DNA from 4 places in the Klebsiella sp. RIT-PI-d genome. Region 2 is predicted to be linked to each of the others. Evidence: predicted binding sites of a transcription regulator. Region 2 holds the regulator's gene; each other region holds the start of a gene.
The links. The regulator CRP, encoded in region 2, controls carbon source genes, mostly activating them, when cyclic AMP is high. The targets are predictions, from matches to a motif close to ATGTGANNNNNNTCACAT.

Region 1: a site for CRP is predicted at 2,551-2,568, ahead of AC791_RS12035 (sugar transporter). Genes of this name have one in related genera too.
Region 3: a site for CRP is predicted at 1,842-1,859, ahead of AC791_RS17055 (glycine dehydrogenase). Genes of this name have one in related genera too.
Region 4: a site for CRP is predicted at 5,605-5,622, ahead of azuC (stress response protein AzuC). Genes of this name have one in related genera too.

Annotation. Positions count from the first base shown of each region.
Region 1 is NZ_LGIT01000009.1:1,200,883-1,208,576, forward strand. Features, by position in the region: gene sad (succinate-semialdehyde dehydrogenase) at 1-389, opposite strand, end outside; gene ptrR (putrescine utilization regulator PtrR) at 496-1,359, shown strand; gene AC791_RS12030 (L-lactate dehydrogenase) at 1,448-2,392, shown strand; gene AC791_RS12035 (sugar transporter) at 2,644-3,834, shown strand; gene marR (multiple antibiotic resistance transcriptional regulator MarR) at 4,073-4,507, shown strand; gene marA (MDR efflux pump AcrAB transcriptional activator MarA) at 4,525-4,908, shown strand; gene marB (multiple antibiotic resistance protein MarB) at 4,939-5,157, shown strand; gene eamA (O-acetylserine/cysteine exporter) at 5,188-6,087, opposite strand; gene ydeE (efflux MFS transporter YdeE) at 6,271-7,461, shown strand; gene urtE (urea ABC transporter ATP-binding subunit UrtE) at 7,505-7,694, opposite strand, start outside.
Region 2 is NZ_LGIT01000004.1:25,111-32,804, reverse strand. Features, by position in the region: gene ppiA (peptidylprolyl isomerase A) at 1-215, shown strand, start outside; gene AC791_RS19515 (YhfG family protein) at 318-485, shown strand; gene AC791_RS03465 (putative adenosine monophosphate-protein transferase Fic) at 475-1,065, shown strand; gene pabA (aminodeoxychorismate synthase component 2) at 1,185-1,748, shown strand; gene argD (bifunctional acetylornithine/succinyldiaminopimelate transaminase) at 1,836-3,056, shown strand; gene AC791_RS03450 (YccS/YhfK family putative transporter) at 3,046-5,136, opposite strand; gene crp (cAMP-activated global transcriptional regulator CRP) at 5,185-5,817, opposite strand; gene AC791_RS03440 (OsmC family protein) at 6,118-6,522, shown strand; gene AC791_RS03435 (phosphoribulokinase) at 6,568-7,437, opposite strand; gene AC791_RS03430 (YheU family protein) at 7,463-7,681, opposite strand; gene AC791_RS03425 (hydrolase) at 7,683-7,694, opposite strand, start outside.
Region 3 is NZ_LGIT01000012.1:19,809-27,502, reverse strand. Features, by position in the region: gene pmbA (metalloprotease PmbA) at 1-1,109, shown strand, start outside; gene cybC (cytochrome b562) at 1,161-1,550, shown strand; gene AC791_RS17055 (glycine dehydrogenase) at 1,960-2,298, shown strand; gene AC791_RS17050 (SFCGS family glycine-rich protein) at 2,309-2,671, shown strand; gene AC791_RS17045 (DUF4312 family protein) at 2,674-2,973, shown strand; gene AC791_RS17040 (DUF4311 domain-containing protein) at 2,996-3,772, shown strand; gene AC791_RS17035 (DUF4310 family protein) at 3,784-4,428, shown strand; gene AC791_RS17030 (amidohydrolase/deacetylase family metallohydrolase) at 4,491-5,624, shown strand; gene AC791_RS17025 (DgaE family pyridoxal phosphate-dependent ammonia lyase) at 5,608-6,726, shown strand; gene dagF (2-dehydro-3-deoxy-phosphogluconate aldolase) at 6,723-7,463, shown strand; gene AC791_RS17015 (BglG family transcription antiterminator) at 7,552-7,694, shown strand, end outside.
Region 4 is NZ_LGIT01000009.1:1,566,496-1,574,189, forward strand. Features, by position in the region: gene araG (L-arabinose ABC transporter ATP-binding protein AraG) at 1-507, opposite strand, end outside; gene AC791_RS13805 (arabinose ABC transporter substrate-binding protein) at 589-1,569, opposite strand; gene AC791_RS13810 (DJ-1/PfpI family protein) at 1,883-2,440, opposite strand; gene AC791_RS13815 (non-heme ferritin-like protein) at 2,987-3,490, shown strand; gene AC791_RS13820 (anaerobic C4-dicarboxylate transporter) at 3,699-5,042, shown strand; gene AC791_RS13825 (DUF2766 family protein) at 5,089-5,340, opposite strand; gene azuC (stress response protein AzuC) at 5,442-5,525, opposite strand; gene AC791_RS13830 (MFS transporter) at 5,725-7,146, shown strand; gene AC791_RS13835 (RpiB/LacA/LacB family sugar-phosphate isomerase) at 7,222-7,694, opposite strand, start outside.

The DNA.
Region 1 (7,694 bases), on a different contig from region 2:
AGAATCGCTCCCAGCGGACGGTATTCAATGACCGCCTGCCGATCGGCCACGGTTGTGTTCTCTGTCTTGAGCATTGCCGGGCCATGTTCTGCGTACCAGTCGCATAAGTTTGCCGATTTACTCACTTCAGCCCGGGCCTGACGGATAGGTTTGCCCATTTCGCGACAAATCATCTGCGCCATCGCTTCAGCGTTTTTACGCAGTACGGTGCCAAGATCGCGCAGTTTTGCTGCCCGCTGAGCCACAGTGACATTACGCCACTGACGATAGCCGCCAGAGGCCCGTTCAAGTGCGCGTTCCAGCTCGTCGCGGGTGGCCCACGGCCGGGAAGAAAGTGGCCGGCCGTTCGCCGGGTTAACGGATGTTGCAGTGTGTGCAGGTGAAGTCATCTTCTTCTCACTTGTCGAAATTATCAGGTGACAGCTATTCTGCTACACTCGCACAAGTGTTAAAAATGAATAATATTAACCACTCCATTCACAAATCGAGAACGACATGGATTTAACTCAGCTTGAAATGTTTAATGCGGTGGCGAAAGCCGGCAGTATTACTCAGGCCGCTGCCACCGTACATCGGGTGCCGTCAAATCTGACCACCCGCATTCGCCAGCTGGAAGCCGACCTTGGCGTCGCGCTGTTCATTCGTGAGAACCAGCGCCTGCGCCTCTCCCCGGCCGGGCATAATTTCCTGCGCTACAGTGAGCAAATTCTGGCCCTTGTAGATGAAGCGCGCAAGGTCGTTACCGGTGATGAGCCGCAAGGGTTATTTTCTCTGGGTTCGCTTGAAAGCACGGCCGCCGTGCGCATTCCGGCGCTGCTTGCACAATATACCGGGCGCTATCCAAAAATTCAGTTTGACCTGGCGACGGGGCCATCCGGCACCATGCTGGACGGCGTGCTGGCCGGGACGCTAAGCGCCGCGTTTGTTGATGGACCGGTCCTCCACCCGGCACTTGACGGGCTGCCTGTCTGGCGGGAAGAAATGGTGGTTGTCGCCCCCGGTGGACATCGGCCCGTTACCCGTGCCAGCGACGTTAACGGTGTCAACATCTATGCCTTTCGCGCTAACTGCTCTTATCGTCGCCATTTCGAAAACTGGTTTCACGCCGACCATGCCATGCCGGGAAAAATTCACGAAATGGAGTCCTATCATGGGATGTTGGCCTGCGTCATTGCCGGTGCCGGACTGGCGCTGATCCCACGATCAATGCTGGAGGCGATGCCCGGCAGTCATCAGATTAGCGCATGGCCGCTTAGTAAAGAGTGGCGATGGCTGACCACCTGGCTGGTGTGGCGACGCGGCGGAATGACGCGCTCGCTGGACGCTTTTATTGAGATAGTGAACGAGGTAAAACCATAGCATTATCCTATAGGTGCTGTAGATCCTTGCATTGTCCCGGGTTCAGGCAGTAGTTTTATTTTTTGCTTTCACGTTAAACGGACTCGCTATGAACACTAAAGCACGCAAAGTGATGATTATAGGCGCAGGCAACGTCGGAGCATCTGCTGCCTACGCGCTGCTTAATCAGACCATTTGCGAAGAGCTGATTTTGGTTGATGTTAATAAGGCCCGGGTTGAAGGTCATGTTCAGGATCTCAGCGATGCTGCCGCCTATATGCCAGGAATGGTAACGATTTGCTCCCGCGACGCCAGCGACTGCGCGGATGTTGATATTGCAGTGATCACCGTTTCCGGCGGTGCCCTTAAGCCTGGCCAGACGCGACTGGATGAACTGACCAGCACCGCGAAGATTGTGAAAAGTATTATCCCACAGATGATGGCGGGCGGTTTTAACGGCATCTTTCTTATCGCTACCAATCCGTGCGATATCATTACCTGGCAGGTATGGACGCTTTCGGGGCTGCCGAGAAACCAGATCATCGGCACCGGCGTGTGGCTGGATACTACCCGCTTACGCCGCACGCTTGCCCGGCAGCTGGATATCGGCGCGCAGAGTATCGATGCTTTCATCCTTGGCGAGCATGGTGATACCCAGTTTCCGGTCTGGTCACATTCATCGGTCTACGGCTCTCCCATCGCTGACCTGTATCAGCGCCGTATGGGCAAGCCCCTTGATCGTTCAGCACTGGCGGAAAAAGTACGCAAGCTGGGCTTCGAAATTTATGCCGGAAAAGGCTGTACTGAATACGGTATTGCCGGGACAATTGCTGAGATCTGTCGCAATATTTTTACAGGGAGCCATCGCGCGCTGGCCATCTCCTGCATTCTGGATGGCGAATATGGCGTAAGCAATGTTGCCATTGGCGTACCGGCGGTACTGGCACAAAGTGGTGTCCAGCAGGTTATTGAACTCCATCTCGCTGATGATGAGCTGGAAAAATTTCGTTATTCGGCAAGCGTTATTCAGGCGAATATTGCCCGCCTGCCATGATAATAAGTGTGTCAGCCGGGGCGCAGGCTGACACAGCATTCCATTGTTCGCATAATGTTGTCCTGAGCATTCTGGTTCAGATACGCTGACATATGACGCACGGGTTGCACCAGTATTAATACGCGGTCGGGCAAATCTTTACTTTATGACCGGATAAATTGAGATCTGCGTCACAAATTAGTTGTATTTGCGTCAGGGATAGCTTTAACATCGTCTTCTCTTCTTATGTACAACCAACCCAGACTAACGCTATGACGACGAATACTGTTTCACGCAAAATCGCGTGGCTTCGTGTGGTCACGCTTGCCATCGCAGCGTTCATTTTTAATACCACTGAATTCGCGCCGGTAGGTCTGCTGTCCGATATCGCGACAAGCTTTGGCATGGAGACGGCGCAGGTCGGCATCATGCTAACCATCTATGCCTGGGTGGTCGCCCTGATGTCCCTGCCCTTTATGCTGCTAACCAGCCAAATGGAACGCCGCAAACTGCTGATTGGGCTGTTTGTGGTGTTTATCGCCAGTCACGTACTGTCATTTCTGGCATGGAATTTCACCGTCCTGATAATAAGCCGTATAGGTATTGCGTTTGCGCACGCCATATTCTGGTCGATTACCGCCTCACTGGCGATTCGCCTCGCCCCGGCGGGAAAACGTGCCCAGGCGTTGAGTTTGATCGCCACCGGCACTGCGCTGGCAATGGTGCTGGGAATACCGATCGGCCGTATTGTGGGTCAGTACTTTGGCTGGCGTACTACCTTTTTTGTCATCGGCGTGGGCGCGCTAATCACGCTACTGTGCCTGATTAAGTTGCTACCGAGACTTCCCAGCGAGCACTCTGGCTCACTCAGGAGTTTGCCGCTGCTGTTTCGTCGCCCGGCGCTGATGAGCATTTATGTGCTTACCGTCGTCGTGGTAACAGCACACTATACCGCCTACAGCTACATTGAACCGTTTGTGCAGAACGTTGCCGGGCTTAGCAGTACTTATGCCACCGTCCTGCTGCTGATCCTCGGCGGCTCCGGCATCCTCGGCAGCTTACTGTTTGGCAAACTGGGTAACCTGCACGCGTCGACCCTGATTGCAGGGGCAATAGGCCTGCTGGTGATATGTCTGCTGCTGCTGGTTCCGGCGGCACGCAATGAAAATCATCTTGCGGTTCTGAGCGTATTCTGGGGAGTGGCAATTATGATTATTGGCCTTGGCATGCAGGTGAAAGTTCTGGCGCTGGCCCCGGATGCGACCGACGTGGCGATGGCTCTGTTCTCAGGCATTTTTAATCTTGGTATCGGCGCGGGCGCGCTGGTGGGCAGCCAGGTGAGTACGCATGTGTCGATGGCCGCTATCGGCTATGCGGGTGCAATCCCGGCGCTGGCTGCGCTGATCTGGGCGGTGATTATTTTCCGTCGCTGGCCGGTGTCACTGGAAGAACAACCTCATTAGTATTTCCCCACTCAGGGCGGCTTTGCCGTCCTGAATTATCACTTGAACAAATAATTCCGCATTAATGTTGGCCAAAGCATTCCGGTCCCCCCGCCTTTTATCTCGCTCAATACCGCTCCAGATAAGCGCATAACTGTCCTTTTAGCAAATCGTGGCATAAGCTTATTCATTCAGTTGACTTATGTTTGCCTGGGCAATAATATCCCCCGCAACTAATATACTTGCCAGGGCAACCATTGTGAAAAGTTCAGGGGATCTGTTTAACGAAATCATTCCGCTCGGACGCTTGATCCACATGGTTAACCAGAAAAAAGACCGTCTGCTGAATGATTATCTCTCTCCGCAGGACATTACTGCCACCCAGTTCAAAGTGCTATGTTCTATTCGCTGCGAAGTGTGCGTAACGCCTGTTGAGCTAAAAAAAGTGCTGTCGGTCGATTTAGGTGCTCTGACCCGTATGCTCGACAGACTGGTCTGTAAAGGCTGGGTTGAGCGGCTGCCAAACCCCAATGATAAACGCGGTGTGCTGGTACGACTAACGCCGGAAGGTACGACCATTTGTGAGCAATGCCATCAACTTGTCGGGCAAGATCTGCATCAGGAACTAACAAAAAACTTAGCGGCAGACGAAGTGGCTACTCTTGAATACCTGCTCAAGAAAGTACTGCCGTAAACAGAAGAGGTAAGACGATGTCCAGACGTAATACTGACGCCATTACTATTCATAGCATCTTGAACTGGATAGAAGATAACCTGGAGTGCCCCTTGTCACTGGAAAAAGTGTCGGAGCGCTCGGGTTATTCAAAATGGCACCTGCAAAGAATGTTTAAAAAAGAGACCGGGCACTCGCTGGGCCAGTATATTCGCACCCGAAAGCTGACGGAAATCGCCCGCAAGCTGAAGCAGAGTAACGAGCCGATTTTGTATCTGGCTGAGCGCTATGGCTTTGAATCGCAGCAAACCCTGACGCGAACGTTCAAAAACTATTTCGACGTGCCGCCGCATAAGTACCGGATTATGGATATGCCCGGTGAAGCACGCTACCTGCAACCATTAAATCACTGTAATCATTAATCGCCTGTATTAAGACGTATCGAGGAAATCATGAAACTGCTCGTCTCCGCTACCCTTGCACTTGCTATGCTGACATCGGCTCAGAGCTTTGCGGAGCAATCACGTCATCCGGCTGAAAATGGCGCGCCTGCCGCGCTCATTGTACCTTCCGCCTCTGATGTTTCTCCCTTTGATTTTAATCATATGGGCAACGGAAGTGATAAGTCCGACGCACTGGGCGTAGCCTATTTCAATCAACACCGTCGGTGATGCTTTCGCCCCGCATTTGCGGGGCGGCGTTTATCCCCGCACCGCGTTGATCCTACCCACCCGCAAGCCGAAGATATTAATATAAAGTCCAGCCATAATGAGCGCTGCCCCGGCAAGCTGTAAAATGTTGAGTGTTTCACCCAGCAGCAGCGCAGCACTGGCCAGCCCCACCACCGGAACCAGCAAGGATAACGGAGCCACGCGCCAGGTTTCATACCGCCCCAACAACGTGCCCCAGATCCCGTAGCCTACGATAGTGGCAACAAATGCCAGATACACCAGCGACAGGATTGTGGTCACATCAATAGTTATCAGACTGTGGCGAATGGCCTGCGGACCGTCAAAAATCAGCGAGGCCAGTAAAAACGGCACTATCGGGATCAGCGCGCTCCAGACCACCAGCGACATGACCGGTGGACGATGATCAAGCTGCATGATCTTTTTATTAAAAATATTGCCGCACGCCCAGCTCAGCGCAGCCGCCAGCGTAAGCATAAATCCGGTCAGGGCTACATGTTGACCGTTCAGGCTGGATTCAATTAATACCAGCACCCCCACCACCGCCAGGGCGATCCCAGCCAGTTGCTTACCCTGTAAGCGCTCACCAAAGGCAAACGCCCCGAGAATAATGGTGAAAAAAGCCTGAGCCTGCAGAACCAGCGAGGCCAGGCCTGCCGGCATACCGAATTTTAACGCAGAAAACAGGAAAGCAAATTGCCCGAAGCTGATGGTCAGCGCGTAGCCCAGCAACAAGCGAAAAGGAACTTTGGGTCGTGCGACGAACAGCAAGGCGGGAAATGCCACCAGCAAAAATCGCAGGCCCGCCAGCAGCAGCGGTGGCATGTTGTGCAGCCCCATTTTGATGACCACGAAATTCAGCCCCCATACGACCACCACCAATAGCGCCAGCAGCCCATCTTTTCGCGTCATACCCTGCCTCTGTAATTGTTAGAATTTTGTGAACTTCACCACGTTAGCGGAAAAAAACCCGTTTTAATAGATCATTATTTCTGGTAGGGCAGTCTCCTCCCTTACCCCGCTATACATTGTTCTTATTGCGTGATATTCCTGATAAGACAAGAAAATGAAATATAGCCATATTTGGGCAGGAACATGATCACATCAACCAGGCGCTCTATTACCGCGCTGCTGGCATCGTCATTACTTTTAACTATTGGTCGCGGTGCAACACTTCCTTTTATGACTATTTATCTGACGCGCCGTTATGCGATGAGCGTCGAGATGATTGGTTATGCAATGACGATTGCATTGACTATCGGCGTGCTGTTCAGTCTCGGCTTCGGCATTATGGCAGACAGGTTTGATAAAAAGCGCTATATGCTGGTTTCAATCATGGTATTTATTTTTGGCTTTATTGCTATTCCGTCAGTCAATAATGTCATGCTGGTGGTGATCTTTTTCGCCATGATCAACTGTGCCTATTCCGTTTTCTCAACGGTGGTAAAAGCATGGTTTGCTGATGTGCTCTCTGCGACAGAAAAAGCGCGTATATTTTCGCTCAATTACAGCTTTCTTAATATTGGCTGGACGGTTGGCCCCCCGCTTGGCACGCTGCTGGTGATGTACAGCCTGAATTTGCCCTTCTGGCTGGCGGCGGTCTGTGCAGCATTTCCGCTGGTGTTTATTCAGCGCTATGTGCAGCGCATATCAGCAAGCACGTCCGTCGGCAAGCAGGTAGCCTGGTCGCCCTCGGTGCTATTGCAGGATAAAGCGCTATTCTGGTTTACGCTCTCGGGCTTTCTGGCGTCGTTTGTCGGCGGCTCTTTTGCGTCATGTATTTCGCAGTATGTACTGGCCGTGGCCGATACTCGTACTGCGCAACAGGTTGTTGCCGTGGTCCTGCCGGTCAACGCCGCGCTGGTTGTCATCCTGCAATATTTTATCGGTAGCCGATTAACCGCCTCTAACTTACGCCCGCTGATGGCTGCCGGTACTTTTTTCTTTGTGGCTGGTCTGGTCGGATTTATGTTTTCCGGCGTCAATCTGGTTATCTGGGGAATATCGGCCGCGGTGTTTACTATCGGGGAAATCATATTTGCCCCCGGTGAGTATATGCTAATCGATAATATTGCTCCGCCAGGGATGAAAGCCAGCTATTTCTCGGCTCAGGCGCTGGGATGGCTGGGTGCCGCCGCAAATCCGCTGGCGACTGGCGTAATATTAACGCACTTGCCGCACTGGTCACTGTTCGCAATTTTGATGGCAGCAATTGTCCTGGCGTGGTTAATGATCGTGCGCGGGATGCATTGCAAACCTCAGCACAATGCAGTGCAGCAAAACTGAAGTCTGCTTCGGGGATGCCTGAAGCTTTCGCCTCAGGCATACATTAAATAGCGACCATTGACCTGACCCCGTCGGCGTCCATATCCGCTCCCCGTCCCTGCTGAATAATGGCTCCGCGCGACATTAACAGGTAGCAGTCGGCCAGTTCGGCCGCAAAATCGTAAAACTGTTCGACCAGCAGGATTGCCATGTCGCCACGGTTCGCCAGCTGGCGGATCACCAGACCAATCTCT
Region 2 (7,694 bases):
AAGATAGCGCGACCAGCCAGTTCTTTATTAACGTTGCAGACAACGCTTTCCTCGATCATGGCCAGCGCGATTTTGGCTATGCCGTCTTTGCTAAGGTCGTAAAAGGAATGGATGTTGCGGATAAAATTTCTCAGGCCCAGTCGCACGATGTTGGACCTTATCAGAACGTACCGACCAAACCGATTGTGATCCTGTCGGCGAAAGTTCTACCGTAATCGTCTCTGACGCGGATCGCCCGATCCGCGTCGCGTCCCTGCGTAACCCGAAAATGATGCTTATACTTGAAGCACATAAGGGCACACTTCAGGGAGGTCAGTATGAAAAAGCTCACTGACAAGCAAAAAACCCGTCTCTGGGAAAATCTACGTAATGAAAATTTTCAGGCCAGCCGCCGACTTGAAGGCGTCGATATTCCGCTGCAGTCGCTGACCGCTGAAGATGCAATGGCCCGTCTCGACGAACTCAGGAGGCACCATGAGCGATAAATTCGGTGACGGGCGCGATCCTTATCTTTATCCCGGCATAAATGTGCTGCGCAATCGACTCGGCATTCGCCAGGAAAAACGTCTGGAAGAGGCGGCTTACGAACTGACCGCGCTCCGCGCGGCGACAATCGATCTCGGCCCGCAGACCCGCGGCTTACCGCACCTGTGCGCTATTCATCGCCAGCTTTATCAGGATATTTTTGACTGGGCAGGTCAGCTACGAGAAATTGATATCTATAAGGACGATACCCGTTTTTGTAATTTTCAGTATATCGAAAATGAAGGTAATGCCCTGATGCAGGCCCTTGAAGAGGAAGAGTACCTCGCCGGGCTGGAGAAAGAAGCCTTTATTGCCCGCCTGGCACACTATTATTGCGAAATTAACGTCCTGCATCCCTTCCGTCTCGGTAACGGTCTGGCACAGCGCATTTTCTTCGAGCAGCTGGCCATTCATGCGGGTTACCTGCTCGACTGGCGCAGCATTGACGTTGAGGCCTGGCGGCAGGCGAATCAACGCGGTGCGATGGGCGATCTCGCTCCGCTACAAGCTATTTTTGCTGATGTGGTAAGCGAGGCATAAAGCTTATTAAGACTTCGCACGGTCTGACAGTTGCCGGGCCGTGCGAGTCTGTGAACCCTAATTCCAGTATGACCCGCAATTTGTTAACCTGTCCGCCTCATCCCTTAGCGTTATAAACTATGCTGCTGCTCATCGATAACTACGACTCTTTCACCTGGAACTTATTTCAATATTTCAGCGAGCTGGGCGCGGATGTGCTGGTTCGTCGCAATGACGACATAACCCTGGCAGATATCGCCGGGCTTAATCCGCATAAAATTGTGATCTCTCCCGGACCGTGTACGCCGGATGACGCAGGCATTTCGCTGGATGTTATTCGCCAGTATGCGGGAAAGCGGCCGGTTCTTGGCGTTTGCCTTGGGCATCAGGCTATCGCCCAGGCCTTTGGCGCGACTATCGTCAGGGCTGCTAAAGTGATGCACGGTAAAACATCGCCAGTAAGTCATAACGGCGGCGGCGTCTTTCACGCGCTAAATAATCCCCTAACCGTCACTCGCTATCATTCGTTGGTCATTGATCCGCCGACGCTGCCAGAATGCTTTGAGGTAACCGCCTGGAGCGACACACAGGAAATTATGGCTATCCGCCACCGGGAATGGGATCTGGAAGGAGTACAGTTTCACCCGGAAAGTATTCTTAGCGAGCAGGGGCATCAACTGCTGGCTAATTTTCTGCATCGCTGATTTATAGTTGCCTTTAATTGATTTTTTATGCATATTTTGTGATTATATTATCACATTCGCTTTTGCATAAAGAAGGGTGGGCACGACATGGCAACTGAACAACCGGCAATAACACGCGCAACGTTTGATGACGTTATCCTGCCGATTTATGCACCGGCTGAGTTTATTCCGGTTAAAGGATCAGGGAGCCGGGTATGGGATCAGCAGGGGACAGAGTACATTGATTTTGCTGGTGGCATTGCCGTTACCGCGCTGGGGCACTGCCATCCGGCGCTGGTTGATGCGCTAAAAGCGCAGGGTGAAATGTTGTGGCACACCAGTAACGTATTTACTAACGAGCCGGCACTGCGTCTGGGACGTAAGATTGTTGAGGCCACGTTCGCCGAGCGCGTAGTATTTATGAACTCCGGCACCGAAGCTAATGAAACCGCCTTCAAGCTGGCGCGGCACTATGCCTGCGTTCGCCACAGTCCTTATAAAACGAAGATTATTGCCTTTCATAACGCGTTTCATGGACGTTCACTATTTACCGTCTCTGTCGGTGGTCAGCCAAAATATTCCGACGGCTTTGGACCAAAACCGGCAGATATCATTCATGTTCCATTCAATGATTTACACGCGGTGAAAGCGGTAATGGACGATCATACCTGCGCCGTGGTCGTTGAGCCTATCCAGGGAGAGGGTGGCGTAACGGCGGCAACGCCGGAATTCCTGCAGGGGCTGCGTGAGCTGTGCGATCAGCATCAGGCGCTACTGGTATTTGATGAAGTTCAGTGCGGCATGGGGCGTACCGGCGATTTGTTTGCGTATATGCAGTATGGCGTGACGCCGGACATTCTTACCAGTGCTAAAGCACTGGGCGGCGGCTTCCCAATTAGCGCGATGCTTACCACCCATGAAATTGCCAGCGCCTTTCATGCCGGATCGCACGGCTCGACCTACGGCGGCAATCCGCTGGCCTGCGCCGTGGCAGGGGCCGCATTCGATATCATTAATACGCCTGAGGTGCTGAGCGGCGTTAATGTTAAACGTCAGCGCTTTGTTAATCACCTTCAGCAGATCAATGAAAAATACGCGCTGTTCAGCGACATTCGCGGCATGGGGCTATTAATCGGCGCTGAATTACAAACCCAGCTCAAGGGCCGCGCGCGTGATTTCCTCACTGCTGCCGCTGAAGAGGGCCTGATGGTGCTTAATGCCGGACCGGACGTGCTGCGTTTCGCCCCTTCGCTAGTGGTGGAAGAGGCCGATATTGATGAAGGCATGAAACGGTTTGCACAGGCGGTCGCTAACGTCCTCAACCGTTAGCGCGGCCGAATTTTTTGTTCAGCCAGCTTCCATGATGCGGGCGCTGACGCCATGCTACCGATGAAATAGTATGCATGGTGTTCAGATGGCCGATAATGCGCTCAAGGTGGCGCTCCATGGTGCTTAACGGTCCATGGAGCGCACCGCCGTCCGGCGCTTGCAGAATATTCACATCACCCGTGCTTCCCGGACCTTCCGATTCCAGCCGCTGCTGACAGCGCTGCAGGGCAATTTCACAGGACTGCAGATACTGTACCGCCAGATCCGGCGTCAGCATATTATGCTCCCGCGCCAGCGTGGTCATCGCATTAATGTGCTCGACGATAAACTGACTGTGGGTGACCCACAGCTTCATATCTGCCAGATACTGCGAGTTAAAGCCAGGCTCCTGCATCGCCTGATTTAATGAGTTGAACAGGGTGTTATGCGCCTGGTTTACGCGCATACGCTGATACGCGAGTGTCGGGGCCTGCGGATCGTTGCTTAAAATCAGACGCAGTGCATCCTGGTCGGCTTCCAGCGCTGCCCACGCGTTCTGACGTAACAGACCACTTTGCCACTGCGGCCATAGCCAGACCATACCGCCAAAGGCGATAAGACAGCCGAGCGCGGTATCAATCATACGCGGCAGAATAAACTGCTCGCCGTTAAGGTTAATCAGCTGAAGGGTATATACGGCCGTTACGGTGAAACCGATCGTCGCCCAGCCATAATTTTTTCGCAGGATCAGATAGCTAATCAGGGTGATCAACAGCATTGCACAAAGCGTATAACCGTCAGGCACCTTCAGGTGCAGCGTTACGCCTGCAATCACCAGCCCTACCAGCGTGCCAAGCGCACGATGAAGAATACGCACCCGCGTTGCACCATAGCCGTTTTGCGTCACGAACATGATGGTCATCAGCACCCAGTAGGGTTTAGTGAGATGTAAAACGCTGCCTGCCAGGCTGGCGATACTGAGCATCACGCTAATTCGGGCGGCGGTGCGTAAGGCAGGCGACTTGAATGAGAGGTAGCTTTTGAGCGCCGACCACAGCGGTGGACGACGCTGACGATCGGCCATCAGATCGCGCGGGTAGAGTGGGCGAAGCGTACGCAGCACGCGGGCGATGCGGCTAAAATGCCAGGTGCAAAACTGGCCGACCGGATTATCCGGATTCTGGCGGGCAATTTTTTCCAGCGCCTCAAGCTGCTTGTCCATCGTAAAACGGCCAGAGTAATGATGATAAAGGATATCATCTGCCATCACGCGTAAGCGGGCGGCAATGGTCCGGGCATTCCAGCGGATCACGGCTTCAGCATGACTCTGTTCCACCAGCTTTTGCACCTCTTCCGGCTGGTGGAGGCTAACCGAAATATGCTCCTGTAAATCCAGCGCCATCTGGAACATCCAGCGCAGACGCTTGTAGTTTTCGTGTTTTTTTTCCGACAGCATATACAGCTGCTGATAGCACTGGGTAATTAAATCCACCGTTTTCTGCTGACGTACCAACAGCGGGGGCAGCGCCTTTTCCGGCGCGGTATGCTGGGTCAACAGGCTGTATTTTGCTTCACAATAGTCTGCCAGCTGGCGATAGAGCAGACTTAATGATTCCCGCAACGGCTGTTCGCGCCATAGCCAGAACCAGAACCAGTTAAAGAGTCCATACCAGAGCGTGCCCATGGCATACAGCAGCATTGGCTGCCAGACAGGCACAGAACCGGCAAGGCTCAGGGTAAAGATGGCTGCAATTAAGGATGCCGGAAGCAGGCGGGCATGAAGCGGGCCGATTTCCGCTGTCACGCCGAGTACCATTGCCAGCGCGGTCAGCACCAGCGGCAGCGGCGCACCCTGCGCCAGCAGAAGCTGAACCGCCAGACTACTGCCCGCGAACATCGCGCCGCCGATCGTCAGCCGCTTAAAAAAGCGCTTATGCGGCGTATCAAGACCGGCAATATTACAGCAGGCGGGAACGAGGGAAAAAAGCAGGCCGTACTGAAGCTGGCCGAGCAACAGGCCGATAGCCACGGGCAAACAGAGCACCAGCGTTTGCCGAAGTGCGTAGTTTATTTCCGGGTGATAAATCAGCCTGCGCCACATAGCGATAACAGCATCGGCGCATTACTGGGAATGCGCCGCGTGTCGACTCTAGCGGGTGCCGTAAACGACGATAGTTTTACCGTGCGCGGAGATCAGGCTCTGATCTTCCAGCATTTTCAGGATACGTCCCACCGTTTCGCGAGAGCAGCCTACGATCTGGCCGATCTCCTGACGGGTGATTTTGATTTGCATACCGTCCGGGTGCGTCATGGCATCTGGCTGTTTAGCCAGGTTAAGCAGCGTCTGCGCAATACGGCCGGTCACGTCGAGGAAGGCGAGGTTGCCCACTTTTTCGGATGTCACCTGTAAACGACGCGCCATTTGTGAAGAAAGGCGCATCAGGATGTCCGGATTTACCTGGATCAGCTGACGGAATTTTTTGTAGGAGATTTCCGCAACTTCACAGGCGGTTTTTGCACGTACCCAGGCACTACGTTCCTGACCTTCTTCGAAAAGGCCCAGTTCACCGATAAAATCGCCCTGGTTGAGATAAGAAAGGATCATTTCTTTCCCTTCTTCATCCTTAATGAGCACTGCCACCGAGCCTTTGACGATGTAATACAGCGTCTCTGCTTTTTCACCCTGGTGAATTAGCGTGCTCTTTGATGGGTACTTATGAATGTGGCAATGAGACAAGAACCATTCGAGAGTCGGGTCTGTTTGTGGTTTGCCAAGCACCATGCGCGATTATCCTCTGTTATAAGCTATCTCCGGCGGCGAAAGGGTACTGCCTCCGGGTTGCAATCGTGTTTGTCCCTCAGCGAGGAAGTTGACTGTCGGTATGTTCCGCAGCCAAATCTAATTCCTTTGCATACATGCGTCAAAGTCAATGTATCACTGCGGTATCTGATCTGTTTTAACATAGCTTTTGCCGCCTGTCTCCTGGTGTCTCGCTTCAGCATGACGCAGGTCGTCTTCCGTTGCGAGAATTGTTATGTGCGCGTAATCTGTGGAGAAAATTTCAACGCTGGAGTGGATGTTATGCAAGCACGCGTCAAGTGGGTCGAGGGGTTAACGTTTTTAGGTGAGTCGGCTTCCGGGCATCAGGTGTTAATGGATGGTAACTCTGGTGATAAAGCGCCCAGCCCGATGGAAATGGTGCTGATGGCCGCAGGTGGATGTAGCGCGATCGATGTGGTGTCTATCCTGCAAAAAGGGCGTCAGGACGTCACAAATTGCGAGGTTAAACTGACCTCTGAGCGCCGGGAAGAAGCGCCGCGTCTGTTCACGCATATCAATTTGCATTTTATCGTCACGGGTAACGATCTGAAAGATGCGGCCGTCTCGCGCGCCGTCGATCTCTCTGCCGAGAAATATTGTTCTGTAGCGCTTATGCTGGGTAAAGCCGTCAATATCACCCATTCATACGAAGTGATTGCCGCATAATAATCTTGCCCGATAAGCCTTTGCTGTCGGGCACTTGCGCACCTTTTACTCAATTGTCTTACCTTCCATCAGACGCTGAACCAGCGGCAGCATGATCAGCTCCATTGCCAGGCCCATTTTCCCGCCCGGCACCACTAATGTATTAATGTGAGAAATAAACGAACCCTGAAGCATGGCCAGCAACCAGGGATAGTCGATCCCTTCCAGATTACGAAAGTGAATAACCACGAAACTTTCGTCCAGCGAGGGAATGCTTTTTGCCGCAAATGGGTTGGAGGTGTCGACGGTGGGTACGCGCTGGAAGTTAATATGGGTCCGGGAAAATTGGGGGGTAATAAAATTAATATAGTCATCCATTGAGCGAACCACGGAGTCCATGACGGCTTCGCGTGAATGGCCGCGCTCGCCGGTGTCGCGAATTAATTTTTGTATCCACTCCAGGTTCACAATCGGCACTACGCCAACCAGTAAATCGACATGACGCGCGACGTCATGCTGGGGGGTGACAACGCCGCCGTGCAAACCTTCGTAAAATAATACGTCGGTCGGCTCCGGCAGCGGTTGCCAGGGGGTAAACGTTCCTGGCACCTGATCCCACGGTACGGCTTCATCGTACGTATGCAAATATTTGCGCGCCTGACCGGTTCCCGACTGTCCATATTCAATAAATGTCTGCTCCAGCAGATTGAAGTCATTCGCCTCCGGGCCAAAATAGCTGATATGCCGTCCGGCATCCCGGGCTTTGCGAATGGCCATGTCCATTTCCGGGCGAGTATAGCGATGAAAGCTATCGCCTTCGACTTCCGCTGCATGCAGATTAAGCTGGGCAAAAATCTTGCGAAACGCGAGACTGGTCGTCGTGGTCCCCGCGCCGCTGGACCCTGTTACCGCAATCACTGGATGTTTGGCAGACATAGCAACTCCCTGAAGAATCAGTAAATTAGCCGCGGAACTGCGTGCGAGGCATGATATTGACCGTCTCATGCAGTTCTGACCACACCAGTACGGCTTCGCCTGTCTGGAGCTGGTGTTTAACGTCGGCGACTTTTTGCTCAAGTGAACGCTCATGTTCACCATAATCAGTACCTTCACGCAAGACAAAGCTTTCGATCAGGCTATAGAGAGTATCTGGGTCGAGATCCTGCCAGGGAATAATCACCTTAAGCTCCGAG
Region 3 (7,694 bases), on a different contig from region 2:
CTGACCTCAGCCCGGATGCCATCGCCCGCACCGTGCAGGCCGCGCTGGATATTGCCCGTTATACCTCTCCGGACCCGTGCGCGGGCGTGGCAGACAAAGATCTTCTGGCCTTTGACGCGCCGGATCTTGACCTGTTCCATCCGGCTGAAGTCTCTCCTGACGAAGCCATCGAACTGGCAGCACGCGCGGAGCAGGCATCCCTTAACGCTGATAAACGTATTACCAATACCGAAGGCGGCAGTTTTAACAGCCATTACGGGATCAAAGTCTTTGGCAACAGCCACGGGATGTTGCAGAGCTATTGCTCAACGCGCCACTCGCTCTCCAGCTGTGTGATTGCTGAAGTGAATGGCGAGATGGAACGCGACTACGCCTATACCATCGGCCGCGCGCTGGGCGATTTGCAAAGCCCGGAATGGGTCGGCGAAGAGTGCGCGCGTCGCACCTTATCGCGCCTGTCACCGCGTAAACTCTCTACCATGAAAGCGCCGGTTATCTTCGCTAACGAAGTGGCTACCGGCCTGTTTGGTCATCTGGTAGGCGCCATTGCGGGCGGCGCCGTATACCGTAAATCAACCTTCCTGCTGGATTCACTGGGCCAGCAAATCCTGCCGGAATGGCTGACCATTGAGGAACATCCGCACCTGCTCAAAGGGCTGGCATCTACACCGTTTGACGGCGAAGGCGTGCGCACAGAACGCCGCGACATCATTAAAGATGGGGTATTAACCCAGTGGCTTTTAACTAATTATTCTGCGCGTAAGCTGGGCCTGAAAAGTACCGGCCACGCCGGCGGCATTCACAACTGGCGCATTGCCGGACAGGGTCTGGATTTTGCCGGGCTGTTGAAAGAGATGGGCACCGGGCTGGTGGTCACCGAACTTATGGGACAGGGCGTCAGCGGCATCACCGGCGATTATTCACGCGGTGCAGCGGGCTTCTGGGTTGAAAACGGTGAGATCCAGTATCCGGTAAGCGAAATCACCATTGCGGGCAATCTGAAAGACATGTGGCGCAATATGGTGACCATCGGTAATGATATCGAAACGCGCAGTAATATTCAGTGTGGTTCAGTACTGCTTCCGGAGATGAAAATCGCCGGACAGTAAACTCAGGGCGGCACTGGCCGCCCTTTTTAATAATAAAAAAGGAAGTGAGCGATGCGTAAAACGTTATTGACGATGCTGGCAGTATCCACGCTTGTGCTGAGTTCAGCCCATGTTATGGCTGCCGATCTTGAAGATGATATGGACACCCTTAATACTAATCTGAAGGTGGTCCAGACTACGGACAACGCTGCTGAAATGAAAGCCGCACTCACCGATATGCGTACGGCCGCTCTGGACGCGCAAAAAGCCACCCCGCCAAAACTGGAAGATAAAGCCGCCGACAGCCCGGAAATGAAAGATTATCGCCACGGCTTCGATATCCTGGTCGCGCAAATTGATGGCGCAATTAAGCTCGCCAATGAAGGTAAAGTGAAAGAAGCGCAGGCCGCGGCAGAAGAGTTTAAAACCACGCGCAATACCTATCATAAGAAGTATCGTTAATCACTAAACGCAAAATGCGCTCATGTTAAACCATGAGCGTATTACCAGTTATGCCAGCGGTACATCAGGGCTTTTGACAAACCCGTGTCGGGCATTATTGCACACCTTTCATTGCACCGGATGATGTCAGACGCGGCGCATGTACCCCTTTTCTCATAAGTAAACCTTATTAACCTCACATTTTTCCAGACCAGTAGACGACGCGTTTGCCCGTTAACTGCCGCTGATTTCCACGTTTTTATGTGACGTTTGTCACGATATCCCAGTGAATAATCGTTATTCAGCCCATTTATGCGGCACAGATCACTCTTGCCACTCGCCTTTCCACTTCGAAGTGGAAAACAACTCGCTACAAACTATTAACGTCCGACGGTAGTTTTATCCCAGAGCCAAAAACGGGGTACAACGAGTGAATAACGGAGCTGTCATTAACGACGCTGGAGAACAAACGGAGCAGATTGGCGAGCTTGCCGATCGCATGTTGCCGCAGGTATATGCGCTGCTGGGCCGTCACCACATTATTCCTAATGCCGTACAGGAGCAGATGCTGACCTCCCACGTGCGGGCAATGGCCTTTCGAGCGATCACCGGCGAGCCATTACCCGAAGTCGAGGCCAGCCTGTTCGACGAAATTTCACCAGACTCAATGGCCCTTGCTCGCGACGTGGTCGCAGCATTCGGCAACCTTCCCGAAGAAGAAGCCTGGCTACTGTCAGTTCACTTCGAAGTCGCAAAAGAAAACCTTTAAGGAGCACAAGATGGAACAGATTACCGTAGTGATTGGCGACCGTTTAGGGAAAGGCCAGAAAGTTGCCGCTGGCGTCGAAAAAGCGGGCGGACGTGCCGTGGTGGTGCCGGGTATGGCGGCAGACATGAAGCTGGGCGACATGATGAAAGCTGAAAATGCCACCTTCGGCATCTCATTCTGCGGCAGCGGCGGGGCCGGAGCGATTACTGCCCAGACCAAATATGGCTATAAAGCGAAATACGGTATGCGCTCGGTTGATGAAGGCGTGACCGCCATCAACGAAGGCTGCAACGTGCTGGGGTTTGGCTTTATGGATAAAGAAGAGCTGGGCGAACGTCTGGTACAGGCGTGGCAGAAGAAGCACGGCGCATAAGCATGAAAGAGCAATTCACCACCACGGTGAGAGTCAAGGGTAAAGGCGAGGGCAAATCGCGCGCCTTTGCCGATGCCCTCAACCACGTTCAGGCGGCAGTGATGAAAGCCTCGCCGCATATTTTACTGCGTATTGAGCCACAGGATGTGCAGGTTGTTCACGCGCATGAAACGGTGCGTAAAGAAGCCTTTTTGTTCTTCTTTTTGCGCCGGGAAAGACGGACGTTCAGTGTGGAGCTGGACGTTACCGTCAACGTGACGGCCATCGATCTTGATAAGGTCGATTTTGTCACGCAACGCTGATCCTCAATAATAGGGCGGAACCATGTTCCTGATAATATTAATAAAATCGCTAATCATCGGCGGCCTGGTCGGGGTGGGTGTGGGCGCCGGAGCGGCACGCATGTTTCACGCGCCTACCACGCAGGGGATGGGGGCATTTCGTACGTTAGGTGAGCTGAATTCCTGTGAAGGCGATCCTGCGTCACACTTCTCATTTGGTTTAGGCTTTTTCTTTAACGCCTGGGCATCTTCGGTGGCTGCCGGTTCATTCACTCAGGATGTTGATCATCGCATTATCCCTAACTGGGGCGCGGCAGCGCTGATGATCAAAAATCGCAACGTCGGCGAAACAATGCACGACCCGAAAAAAATGGCCATCGCCTGCGGGATCATTGGCACCTTCGTCGTGACCTTTCTCAACCTGACCGCCTCATCGGTGCCTGAATCTTTACAGGTCACGGCGGTGAAGGTGCTGGTCCCTGCGGCTAACCTGCTGGTTAACATCATCATGCCGGTGATTTTCTGGCTGGCAGCAATTGATGCGGGCAAGAAATCGGGCTTTTGGGCCACTATTTTTGGCGGCGCAGCGCAGCTGATCATGGGCAACGCCGTTCCGGGCCTGGTACTGGGGATCCTGATTGGTAAGGGCGTGGAAGAGAGCGGCTGGCACCGGGTCACCAAAGTGATGATGGGCGCGATTATTACGCTGTTTGTTCTGAGTGCCTTCTTCCGCGGCTTCGACATGAAAATGATCGAATCCTTTAATCTGACCGTGCCGAACTGGCTCGATCTGATCCACAACTCGCTCAGCGGCAAATAACGGAGACGGCAATGGAACAGAATAAAGGGTTTTGGTATGCCGACTGGTCGTTCCCGATCTTCGTTGGTCTGCTCTCCTCCGGCGTATTTGCCGGGACACACATGTATTACCTCTACGGTATTGGTGCGTTTAACGAAGTGGCGTTTGTGGCGATGCTGAAAGCCGGTATGGATACCGGGGTTTACGGCGCGGTGGCAGCCTTTGGTGCCAGCTTTCTTTTCGCCCGTATTATCGAAGGTTCGCTGGTTGGTATTCTGGACATCGGCGGCGCGATCCAGACCGGTGTGGGTCTTGGCGTTCCGGCGCTGCTGCTGGGAGCCGGATTTGTTTTTCCGGTTGAGAACTTCATCGCGTCGCTTTTCACCGGATTAGTGATTGGTCTGGCGATTGGCTATCTGATCATTCTGGCGCGTAAGTTTACCATCAACCAGAGCAACTCCACTTACGGCGCGGATGTGATGATGGGGGCGGGTAACGCGTCCGGACGTTTTCTCGGGCCATTGATTATCCTCAGTGCCATGGCCGCCTCGATCCCTATCGGCATTGGCTCGCTGGTGGGTGCGCTGCTGTTTTACATCTGGCAGAAGCCGATAACCGGCGGGGCGATCCTCGGCGCGATGATCCTCGGCTCGCTGTTTCCGATTGCGATTAGCTAAGTGCCTGAGAAGGTGTAACTTCCAGCGGGCGCGTCATGCGCCCGCACTATCAGGAGAAAGCTATGTTTGATGTACTCCTGCGCCGCGCGCGTCTGGTCGACGATACCGTCACTGATATTGCGCTGCGGGACGGCAAAATTGCGGCGCTGGGCGAGATTAACGGCCCGGCTCCGGTAGATATTGATCTACAGGGTCAATATTATGTCAGCGCGGGCTGGATTGACTCTCACGTCCACTGCTACCCCAACTCCCCGATTTACCACGATCAACCTGACAGTATTGGCATTGCAACCGGAGTCACTACCGTCGTTGATGCAGGCAGTACCGGTGCCGATGATATCGATGATTTTTATACCCTTACCCGCCAGGCGACAACGGAGGTGTATGCGCTACTGAACATCTCCCGCGTTGGACTGATTGCCCAGAACGAACTGGCGAATATGGCCAATATCGATCGCGATGCGGTGCGTGAGGCGGTTAAACGCTATCCCGATTTCATCGTCGGTCTGAAGGCGCGAATGAGCAGTAGCGTGGTTGGGGATAATGGCATTACGCCGCTGGAGCAGGCCAAAGTAATGCAGCAGGAAAACGGTGATTTGCCGTTGATGGTGCATATTGGTAACAGTCCGCCGGATCTTGATGATATTGCCGAACGCCTGACCCGCGGCGATATCATCACCCACTGCTATAACGGCAAACCCAACCGCATCCTTACGCCGGGCGGGGAGCTGCGGGCCTCTGTCACCCGGGCTATTCAACGCGGCGTGCGGCTGGATGTCGGGCACGGAACCGCCAGCCTCAGCTTTGCGGTGGCGCGGAAAGCCATCAGCATGGGCATCCTGCCGCATACCATCAGTTCAGATATTTACTGCCGCAATCGTATCAACGGCCCGGTGTATTCTCTGGCCAACGTGATGTCGAAATTCCTCGCCATTGGTATGTCCCTGCCGCAGGTCATTGAGTGCGTTACCGCCAGCGCGGCAGAAGGGTTACGGCTTACCCACAAGGGGCGACTGGCCGTGGGATATGACGCGGATCTGACCATTTTTACGCTTAAACGCCAGTCGACACTGCTGGTCGATGCTGAGAACGATAGCTTAGCGGCTGACACATTACTGATCCCGCTCGCCGCCGTGCGCGCGGGCACGCTTTATCCGACCGAACAAGGGAGTGCGGAAGATGCCTTCAATCTATGAGAAGTACGGTTTAAAACAGGTGATTAACACCTCCGGGCGCATGACGGCGCTGGGGGTTTCCACGCCGCGTCCGGAAGTGGTGCAGGCGGCGATGGACGGCATGAATCACTATTTCGAAATGAAAGATCTGGTTAATAAAACCGGCGAGTATATTGCGCGGCTGCTGGATGTCGAGGGTGCAACCGTGGTGTCCTGCGCCTCCGCAGGCGTGGCCCAGTCGGTGGCTGCCGTACTGGTAAAAGACAGCGACTGGCTGCTGGAAAATCTGCACATCACCCCGATTGAAAATAATGAAATCGTGCTGCCAAAAGGTCACAACGTTAACTTCGGCGCGCCGGTCGGTACGATGGTGGCACTGGGCGGCGGTAAAATTGTCGAGGCGGGTTACGCTAACGAATGCTCGGCCGACCAGCTTGCCGCCGCGATCACGCCGCGTACGGCGGCCATTATGTACATCAAATCTCACCACTGCGTGCAGAAAAGTATGCTCAGCGTGGAGCAGGCGGCGGTCGTTGCCCGTAAGCACAATCTGCCGCTGATTGTTGATGCCGCCGCAGAAGAAGATCTCCACATCTACTACCGTTCCGGTGCCGATCTGGTGATTTACAGCGGTGCAAAAGCGATTGAAGGGCCGACCAGCGGGCTGGTGATTGGTAAAACGCAGTATGTTGAGTGGGTGAAGCGGCAGACTGCGGGTATTGGCCGGGCGATGAAAGTGGGTAAAGAAGGCATTCTTGGCCTGACCTGCGCCATCGAGCATTATCTCTCCGCTGAAAAAGAGAGCGGGGCGGAAATGGTTAACAAAATGACGCCGTTTATTAACGCGCTAAATGCCCTTGATGGTATTACCGCGCGGGTGGTGTGGGACAGCGCCGGGCGTGATATTGCCCGCGCCGAAATAAAGTTTGACGAAGCGGTAACCGGCGTGGCAACGGGCGATCTGGTCGCCGCGCTGAAACAGGGCGACTACGCCATTTACTTTCGTGGCTATAAAGCCAATGAAGGCATTATTGAAGCCGATGTGCGCAGCGTAAACGCGGCACAGCTGGATATTGTTGCCCGGCGAATTGCCGAAGTGGTTAATCAGGAGAAAATGGCATGAAACTCACCCCTCACTTTTACCGTGACCGCGTTTGTCTGAACGTGCTGGCAGGTTCAAAAGCCAATGCCAGCGCCATTTATGAAGCGGCAGAAGGCCATGTGCTGGTGGGCGTGCTCTCCAAAAACTATCCTGACGTGGCAAGTGCGGTTGCCGATATGCGTGAGTATGCTGCGCTTATTAATAATGCACTGTCGGTAGGGCTGGGCGCGGGCGATCCGAATCAGTCGGCGATGGTCAGCGCCATTTCCCGCGACGTCCAGCCGCAGCACGTTAATCAGGTTTTTACTGGCGTAGCCGCCAGCCGCGCGCTGCTTGGGCAGAATGAGACGGTGGTCAACGGGCTGGTATCACCAACCGGCACGCCGGGGCAGGTTAAAATCTCCACTGGCCCACTCAGCAGCCGGGCACCTGACGGCATCGTACCGGTAGAAACCGCGATTGCCCTGCTCAAGGACCTGGGCGGCAGCTCCATAAAATATTTCCCGATGGGCGGCCTGCAGTGCCGTGACGAATATCAGGCGGTAGCGGAAGCCTGTGCCCGTCACGATTTCTGGCTGGAGCCGACCGGGGGAATCGATCTGGATAATTTTGCTGAGATTTTGCAGATTGCGCTGGATGCCGGCGTAAGCAAAATCATTCCTCACATTTACAGTTCAATTATTGATAAGGTGAGTGGCGATACCCGTCCTGACGATGTGCGTCAGCTGCTGGCCATGACGAAGCAACTGGTGGGGTAATTCACCCTTATCCGCCGCAGTCATAAGCTCCTGGTCTTCTGGCTTTCAGACGAAACGGAACCAAACCGCGATATAAGAGGACACCAACGTGCGATTCCCGAACCAACGTTTAGCGCAGCTGTTTGATATGCTGCAAAACGAGCCGCTACCGCAGGACGAGCTGGCGCAGCGGCTGGCCGTGTCCACGCGCACCGTTCGGGCCGATATCACTGCACTTAACGCCCTGCTGGC
Region 4 (7,694 bases), on a different contig from region 2:
CTCATCAAATGCAATCACTTTGGCATTGCGTGCCAGCGCCTTGGCAATTTCCACCATTTGCCACTGGCCAATAGACAGATACTTGAGCGGCGTTTGCGGATCGATATCCAGACCTAAATGTTCCAGTTGCAGACGGGCTTCATAATTAAGTAATGAACGATTTACGATGCCGCCTTTATGCGGAAGCTGTCCAAGGTAGATATTTTCTGCCACGGTCATTTCCGGGATCAAATGCAGCTCCTGGTAAATAATGGCCACGCCAGCATTGAGCGCAGCAGGCGTATCGGCAAAGGTGACATCCTTTCCCTGCAGCGCCAGCGTGCCGCCGGTTGGGGCATAGTTTCCGCTCAGAATTTTCAGCAGGGTGGATTTCCCGGCGCCATTTTCCCCCATCAGAGCGTGGATCTGTCCGGCATAGCAATCAAAGCTAATGTCAGAGAGTGCCTTAACGCCGGGAAAGGTTTTACTGATGCCGCGAAAGGAGAGATAAGGGGTAGACTGCTGCATAACGACTCCGCCATTCATAGTGGTACGTCAACAGCCCCTCCGTCAGAAAAGAGGGGCATAATCATGGTTGACTGAAATCGATTAAAGACCTTTCTTCGCCAGCTCTTCTTTGAAGTTGTCGCGGGTAATCAGTACAACGTCAGTGACGGCGGTAAATTTCGGCGGCTCCACGCCCTTCTCTACCCAGTTGTAGAGCATTTCGCTGGTTTTATAACCGTGAATATCCGGGCTTGGCAGCAGCGATCCAAAGAAGCCGGTTTGCTGATTTTTAGACAGTTCGCTCACCGCATCCACACCATTAATGCCGATACCGATGACATCAGGCGCTTTGAATCCCTGACCTTCTGTTGCCCGTACGCCGCCGAGGACGGTGTTATCATTCATGCCAACAATCAGCCAGTGTTTAACTTCCGGGTGCTGCACCAGCAGGGAGTTGCCCGCATCAAACGCGCCGGGGATATCGTTCGATTTGGTAGGAACCTGATAAATTTGCTTTTCCGGGAACCCTGCGGCTTTCAGGGCATCCATGGAGCCTGACGTGCGGCGACGGGCGGTATCCAGCTCGTTAGCGGTGATAGCCATAACGCCGGTTTCTTTCACATCCCAGCCGCGTTTTTGCATCTCTTTAAACAGCTCCTGCCCCTGACGGGCACCAATCTCGCTCGCCGCCATCATTACCAGCGGTACGCTTTCCATGGGCTTGCCTTTGGCCGTGACAAACTGATCGTCCACCGCAATGACTTTCATGTCATAGCCACGGGCTTTGGCCACGATAGCAGAGCCAAGTTTGGGATCGGGGGTACAAATCACAAAGCCTTTTACGCCGCTTGCCGCCAGACTGTCGATGGCATTAAGGGTTTTCTCACCGTCGGGAACGGCAATTTTAATTACTTCAAATCCCAACTCTTTTCCGGCTTTATCGGCAAACTTCCACTCGGTCTGAAACCACGGCTCTTCTGGCTGTTTCACCAGGAAACCCAGCTTCATGGATTCTGCAATAGCCGATTGTGACATAATCGCAGCCAGTCCAATGGCCGCCAGTGCTTTGGTGAATTTGTGCATGTTAAACTCCAGCGTCAACATTCTTTTATGTAGGTTTGATTCGGATTCGACATTTTTTATCGGACATAAAACAACGCATTAGCATTCAGGACGTGAATGATGCATTGGCTGGAACATTAATAGCGGGAAATTAATTCTCCATAGGAGAGCGCCATCACATCGCAGAATTACAGTTATTGCGTACATATATTCAGCAGGTAATGACATAAAGCGGCGTGGGTTTGTCAGACAATTGGCGGTGAGAGTGACAGGATAGTCTATATCCCCGGCGTACTTATCCTTATCCCGGATGCTGAAACATCCGGGGCTACAACTACCAGCAGTAGTAAATATGGTCAGCGTGCTCGCGTGCGGGGGCGTCATCACCCTGCAAACGAGCGGCAACCGTAAACGCAAAGTCGAAAATCAGGCCCAGCCCTTTACCGCTAATGAGATTGCCATCTTCAACGACGGGTGCATCGATATACTCGCCATCGGATATCGATTGCCATAAATCACCGGAGCAGACATAACGGCGGCCTTTAAGCAGGCCATGTTTGCCGAGCACCCGGGCGGCGGCAGAACACACAGGACAAATCAGTTTTCCGGCGTCATCGTGGGCGATAACAAATGCCACTACCTCTTCGCTGGCCGCCAGATTAACGCTGCCTTGTGGACCACCGGGTAATACCACGGCGTCATAACGCACATTCAGACGCTCTGCGAGTGTCGCGTCGGCGACCATCGGAATAGCGTGATAACTGACGACGGCCCGGGATTCGGCGCAGGCCAGAGTTTCTACCTCAATATTCAGACGGCGCAAAATATCGATGGTAACAATGGCTTCCGCTTCTTCGAAACCGTGAGCCAACAGTACAGCAACTTTCTTCATTATTTACTCCATTAAATACATCTGCGAATGCTTAAACGCGCATCAGACGTTTCGGTACAATGATTCACGTCTGAAGACGAATGCTCTGGAAGAATAAAAATGATCTGGCGCAATTTATGCTTAAAATGTCCTCTCATTCCCTTTGCTGCCGGGATGATATGTATAGCCAATAGTATTAGCGCTCATTCTCAACAGAATAGTACGCGCCGTGGAATTTAATTTCAACCATATCGAAATACCGTTTTTATTATCAAAAACAGATACTTACTAGAATGGATAATATTTTAATTTGATATCTCATCCTTTTAAAGAAGTTGTAACCAATAATGAACAGATGATATTTAGCCTTTCCTTGCATTCATGCGGGTTATATTATTTTTGCCGTAATTACGGAAAATTAACCCACGATCACATACATCGCTAACAGAAATTTATTATGGTGGTGTGTGTAGTGGTGGCACATGCCTGATATGCAGACATTGCTTATATGAGTGATGCGAATGTGATGGGTGCATGACTCTCTTCTCTGGTAATAAGGACATTGGTATGACTGCTTCAGCAATGGTTCAACAACTCAACGCCCAGATGAATCTCGAATATACCGCGTCGAATCGCTACCTGCGCCTGAGTGAGTGGTGTGCAAAACGTCATCTGACCGGCACCGCCATTTTCCTGCGCTCGCAGGCGCAGATCAACGTGACCCGCATGATGCGCATTTTCGATTTTATGAAAAAGGCGGGCGCAAATCCGGTCGTCGCTCCCCCGCCATTGATTGAAGTGCCGTGTGCTAATCTCGACGATCTGTTCTCCCAGACGATCAACGATTTTCAGCATCGTAGTGAAACGCTGGCACAATTACTCTGCGAGGTCCGGGCGCTTAATGATGACACTACGCTGGCCTTTTTAGTCCAGATTGAAAGCGAACGTGAAGAACACGGTTTGTTGCTGCGTACTATATCTGAGGAGGTGCGCAATGCCGCGCATGCGGGCCTGAAAATGGAGCAGACGGACGGTCATTTATTAAACGTGGTTAATTTTCAGCAGCGCTGATCGCTCCCGCCCCGTGCATCAGTCTCGGGGCACCTACTTTCAGGCACCCTTTTTCTGGCGTAAGCCGCATCCCATCACTAAAATGTTAATAATATGTTTGTAATATTCTGTTTTTGTTAACATTTTATAAATTAGATCTACCTCTCATTGAGTAGGCTTACAAAATGCAATGATTTAATGCATCTGATGAATTTGCAAAAGGTGCGACATGATTACCCTTGAGTTCATAGTCATTATTCTTTGCCTGCTGGTCGGCACGCGTTTTGGTGGGATGGGACTGGGTTTAATTAGCGGGATTGGCCTTTTTATCCTGACATTTGTTTTTGGCCTGCAGCCGGGTAAACCGCCGGTTGACGTTATGCTGACCATCCTTGCGGTGATCGGCTGCGCCGCCACGCTGCAAACGGCGGGTGGGCTTAACGTCATGATGCAATTTGCGGAGCGTTTGCTGCGTAAACATCCCCAGCATATTACTCTGCTGGCCCCCTTCACCACCTGGTCGCTGACGTTTTTATGCGGCACTGGACACGTGGTTTACACCATGTTTCCCATTATTGCGGACATCGCGTTAAAAAAGGGGATTCGTCCTGAGCGCCCAATGGCGGTAGCATCAATTGCATCGCAAATGGCCATTACCGCTTCGCCGGTCTCGGTAGCGGTGGTTTCCCTGGTGTCTATCATTGGCGCGCATCACGGTGTAGGTCAGGCATGGGGCATTCTGCAAATCCTCGCTATCTCAGTACCCGCTTCGCTGTTTGGCGTGGCGATTGCTGCCCTGTGGAGCCTTCGTCGCGGTAAAAACCTTGAAGATGATGAAGAATTCCAGAAGAAGCTGAAAGATCCGAAGCAACGCGAGTTTATTTACGGCAGTAGCGATACCCTGATGGATCAGCAGTTCGCCCCCCAGGCATACTGGTCTACCTGGATTTTTTTCACCGGCATTCTTGTCGTCGTGGTTCTGGGCGCGATCCCCGGCCTGCGTCCGTCATTTGACCTGAAAGGAACGCTGACCCCGCTGTCAATGAACCTGACTATCCAGATGATGATGCTGATCGCCGGGGCCATTATGCTGATGGTGTGCAACGTAAATGCCACCACCATTTCCAACGGCGCGGTGTTTAAGGCAGGGATGGTAGCGATTTTCTCGGTCTTTGGCGTGGCGTGGATGAGCGACACTTTCTTCCAGGCTCACCTGACGGAGTTAAAAATGGCGCTTGAGGGAGTCGTTAAGACGCATCCGTGGACCTATGCGATTGTGCTTTTTCTGGTATCAAAACTGGTGAACAGTCAGGCGGCTGCGCTAACCGCGGTGGCTCCGATGGGGCTAATGCTGGGCGTAGAGCCGAAAATGCTGGTTGCTTTCTTCCCGGCATCTTACGGCTACTTTGTGCTACCCACCTACCCAAGCGATCTCGCCTGTATTGGATTTGACCGCTCGGGTACGACGCGAATTGGTAAATTCATCATCAACCACAGCTTTATTCTGCCGGGATTAATCGGCGTCAGCTGTGCCTGTGCCGCAAGCTATCTGCTGGTGCAGACTTTCTTCTGATATCCTTTATGCATTGATGGCCTGGCAATACGCTGCCGGGCCTGTCTCAATGTGCTTCATCCTGCGGCGTAAATTTCATCTCAATCAGCGCGATGGCTTTTTGAATACCCCGCAACGTCACCGGATCGGCGGCGGCAGGGTGGCTGGTGAAATCAATCGCTTTTAGCTGGGCGGACATCTTTTCACGCACCTCTGCCGGAGCGATAATTTCGATGACATCAAGAATTTGTTTAATGACCAGCTGGCAGGCTACGATATCAGAGACCAGTTCCTGGTCGGCACTCAGATTATTGGACATATTGCGCTCCTTATTTAAGGGACGTAATAGTACCTTACAGGTCCGGAAATGTCAGAGGGGAAATCAGGACATAAAAAAACCTGCCGCGGCAGGTTTTTTTATCAGAACATAGCGCCAGGCGGTACGTCTTTGAAGGTTTTGCAGTAGTTTTCAAACATGCTTTTCAGAATTTTGCGAAATTTCATTGATAGACTCCGGTTTTTGTTATGCAGGTGTTACTTTCTGATACCTATAATATGACCTGCGTCACAAAAATCAACTACAACGTGATAAAAATCACATAAATTTTATCGGAATCGGTAAAATTTTAAAAAAAAGTTGTGCTTAAACGGTAAGTTAACGCCGCAGCGCAGCATTATTTATTTTAAGGGTGGCAGGTATACGATGAGTGGATCTCTTACCGACAGGGAAAAACGTGGCTTATCCCCCGCTGCGCTGCTGGTGGCTGGCGCATTTTTTATGGAGTTCCTTGATGGCACGGTAATCGCAACCGCCCTGCCTGATATGGGGAAATCATTCGGCGTAGACGCGGTTGATCTGAATATTGGTATCAGCGCCTATCTTATCACCCTGGCCGTATTGATCCCCGCCAGCGGCTGGATTGCCGATCGCTTTGGCGCACGCAAGGTGTTCACTGTGGCGCTGGCTATCTTCACGCTGGCATCGGTATTATGTGGACTGGCGACCAGCGTAGAGAGCTTTGTCGCCATGCGCATTTTTCAGGGCGCAGGCGGGGCGCTAATGGTGCCGGTCGGTCGCCTGGCAGTGCTGCGCACCACCCCAAAACACCAGTTAATCACCGCTATCGCCACCCTGACCTGGCCTGCGCTGGTTGCGCCGATTATTGGCCCGCCGCTGGGAGGCTTTATCACCAGCTATGCGGACTGGCGCTGGATCTTCTTTATTAATCTGCCAATTGGCCTGCTCGCCATTTTCCTTTCGCTGCGGATTATTCCTGACATTCGCGATGATGAACGACGGCCTTTCGATATGCCGGGCTTTCTCGCCACCTCAATTGCGATGGTCAGCCTTGTTTACGCTATGGAGGCGCTGGGTGCAGAACATATTCAGACCGAAATCATCATTGCCCTGTTGGTACCAGGCGCGCTAGCGTCTTTTTATGCGCTGCGCCATTTTCGGCGTGCCGCATGGCCGATGATCCGCCTCGATGCGTTGCAGATCCCGACCTTTCGCGTCACGATGTATGGCGGCTCGCTTTTTCGCTCTTCTATCAGCACCGTTCCTTTTCTATTACCGCTGCTTTTCCAGGTCGGATTTGGCATGGACCCCTTTCATGCCGGGTCGCTGGTGCTGGCCGTGTTTGTCGGCAACCTGACAATAAAACCGGCAACCACGCCGCTGATCCGCTGGCTCGGGTTTCGTCGTCTGCTGCTGCTTAACGGCATACTGAATGTGCTGGCTTTGCTTGCCTGCGCCTTTTTAACCCCAGATACCCCCATCTGGTTGGTTCTGCTAATCCTGTATCTTGGCGGCGTTTTCCGTTCGATACAGTTTACCGGCATCAGCACGCTGGCTTTTGCTGATGTGCCCTCCAGCCAGATGAGCTATGCAAATACGCTTTTTAGTACCGCCACGCAGCTGGCTGTAGGGCTGGGCATCACGCTCGGCGCGATTGGTATTCGCCTGGGTGAACGCGTCAGCGACTGGCTGGCGCTCTCGGCAGTGCCGGGTATCAGTTTCCGGCTGGCATTTGTCTTTATCGCTCTGATTTGTCTGGCAGGCATGGTTGATACGTTGAGGCTAACGCGTGAGGCGGGGAGTTCGGTTTCGAAGAAAGGAAATTAATAAGGCCAGCTGAAGCTGGCCTCAGGGTATTGAATAACGCGCAGTGCAGTACCCTGCGCAGAATAGCTTACCGGCTTAACCAATAATCCCGCGTACGAACGCTTCAATCTCTTTGTTCTGGCAGTTTTCAAAGAAGCACTGCTGGAAACGTGGGCCGGAAACCGCCGTTTTAACCAGTTCCGGATCGATAGCGCGCAGAGTATCCAGATAATTTTCTTTCACCACGGCAGCTTTGACCTGGTTCAGAATGCCTGCGTTACGGACCTGCGGCTCTTTACGCTCCGGCGGATAGCCTTCTCCGGTACGCCCGGTAAACGCTTTTTCGAAAATAAAGCGTACGTTCAGTTCAGCACCCCAGCCAAAACCTTTGGCGAAAGGCAGCGCCAGCGCGTTACCGTTGTTGATTTGTGCGAACAGGAACGCATCAGCAGGATCGATACAGTAACCGCAAACCACACCCGGATGAATATTCAGGGACATCAGCGCGCCCTGCCCGGTGCCACAACCGGTAACCACGAAATCAACGGCTTTTGCATTAAGCAGGATAC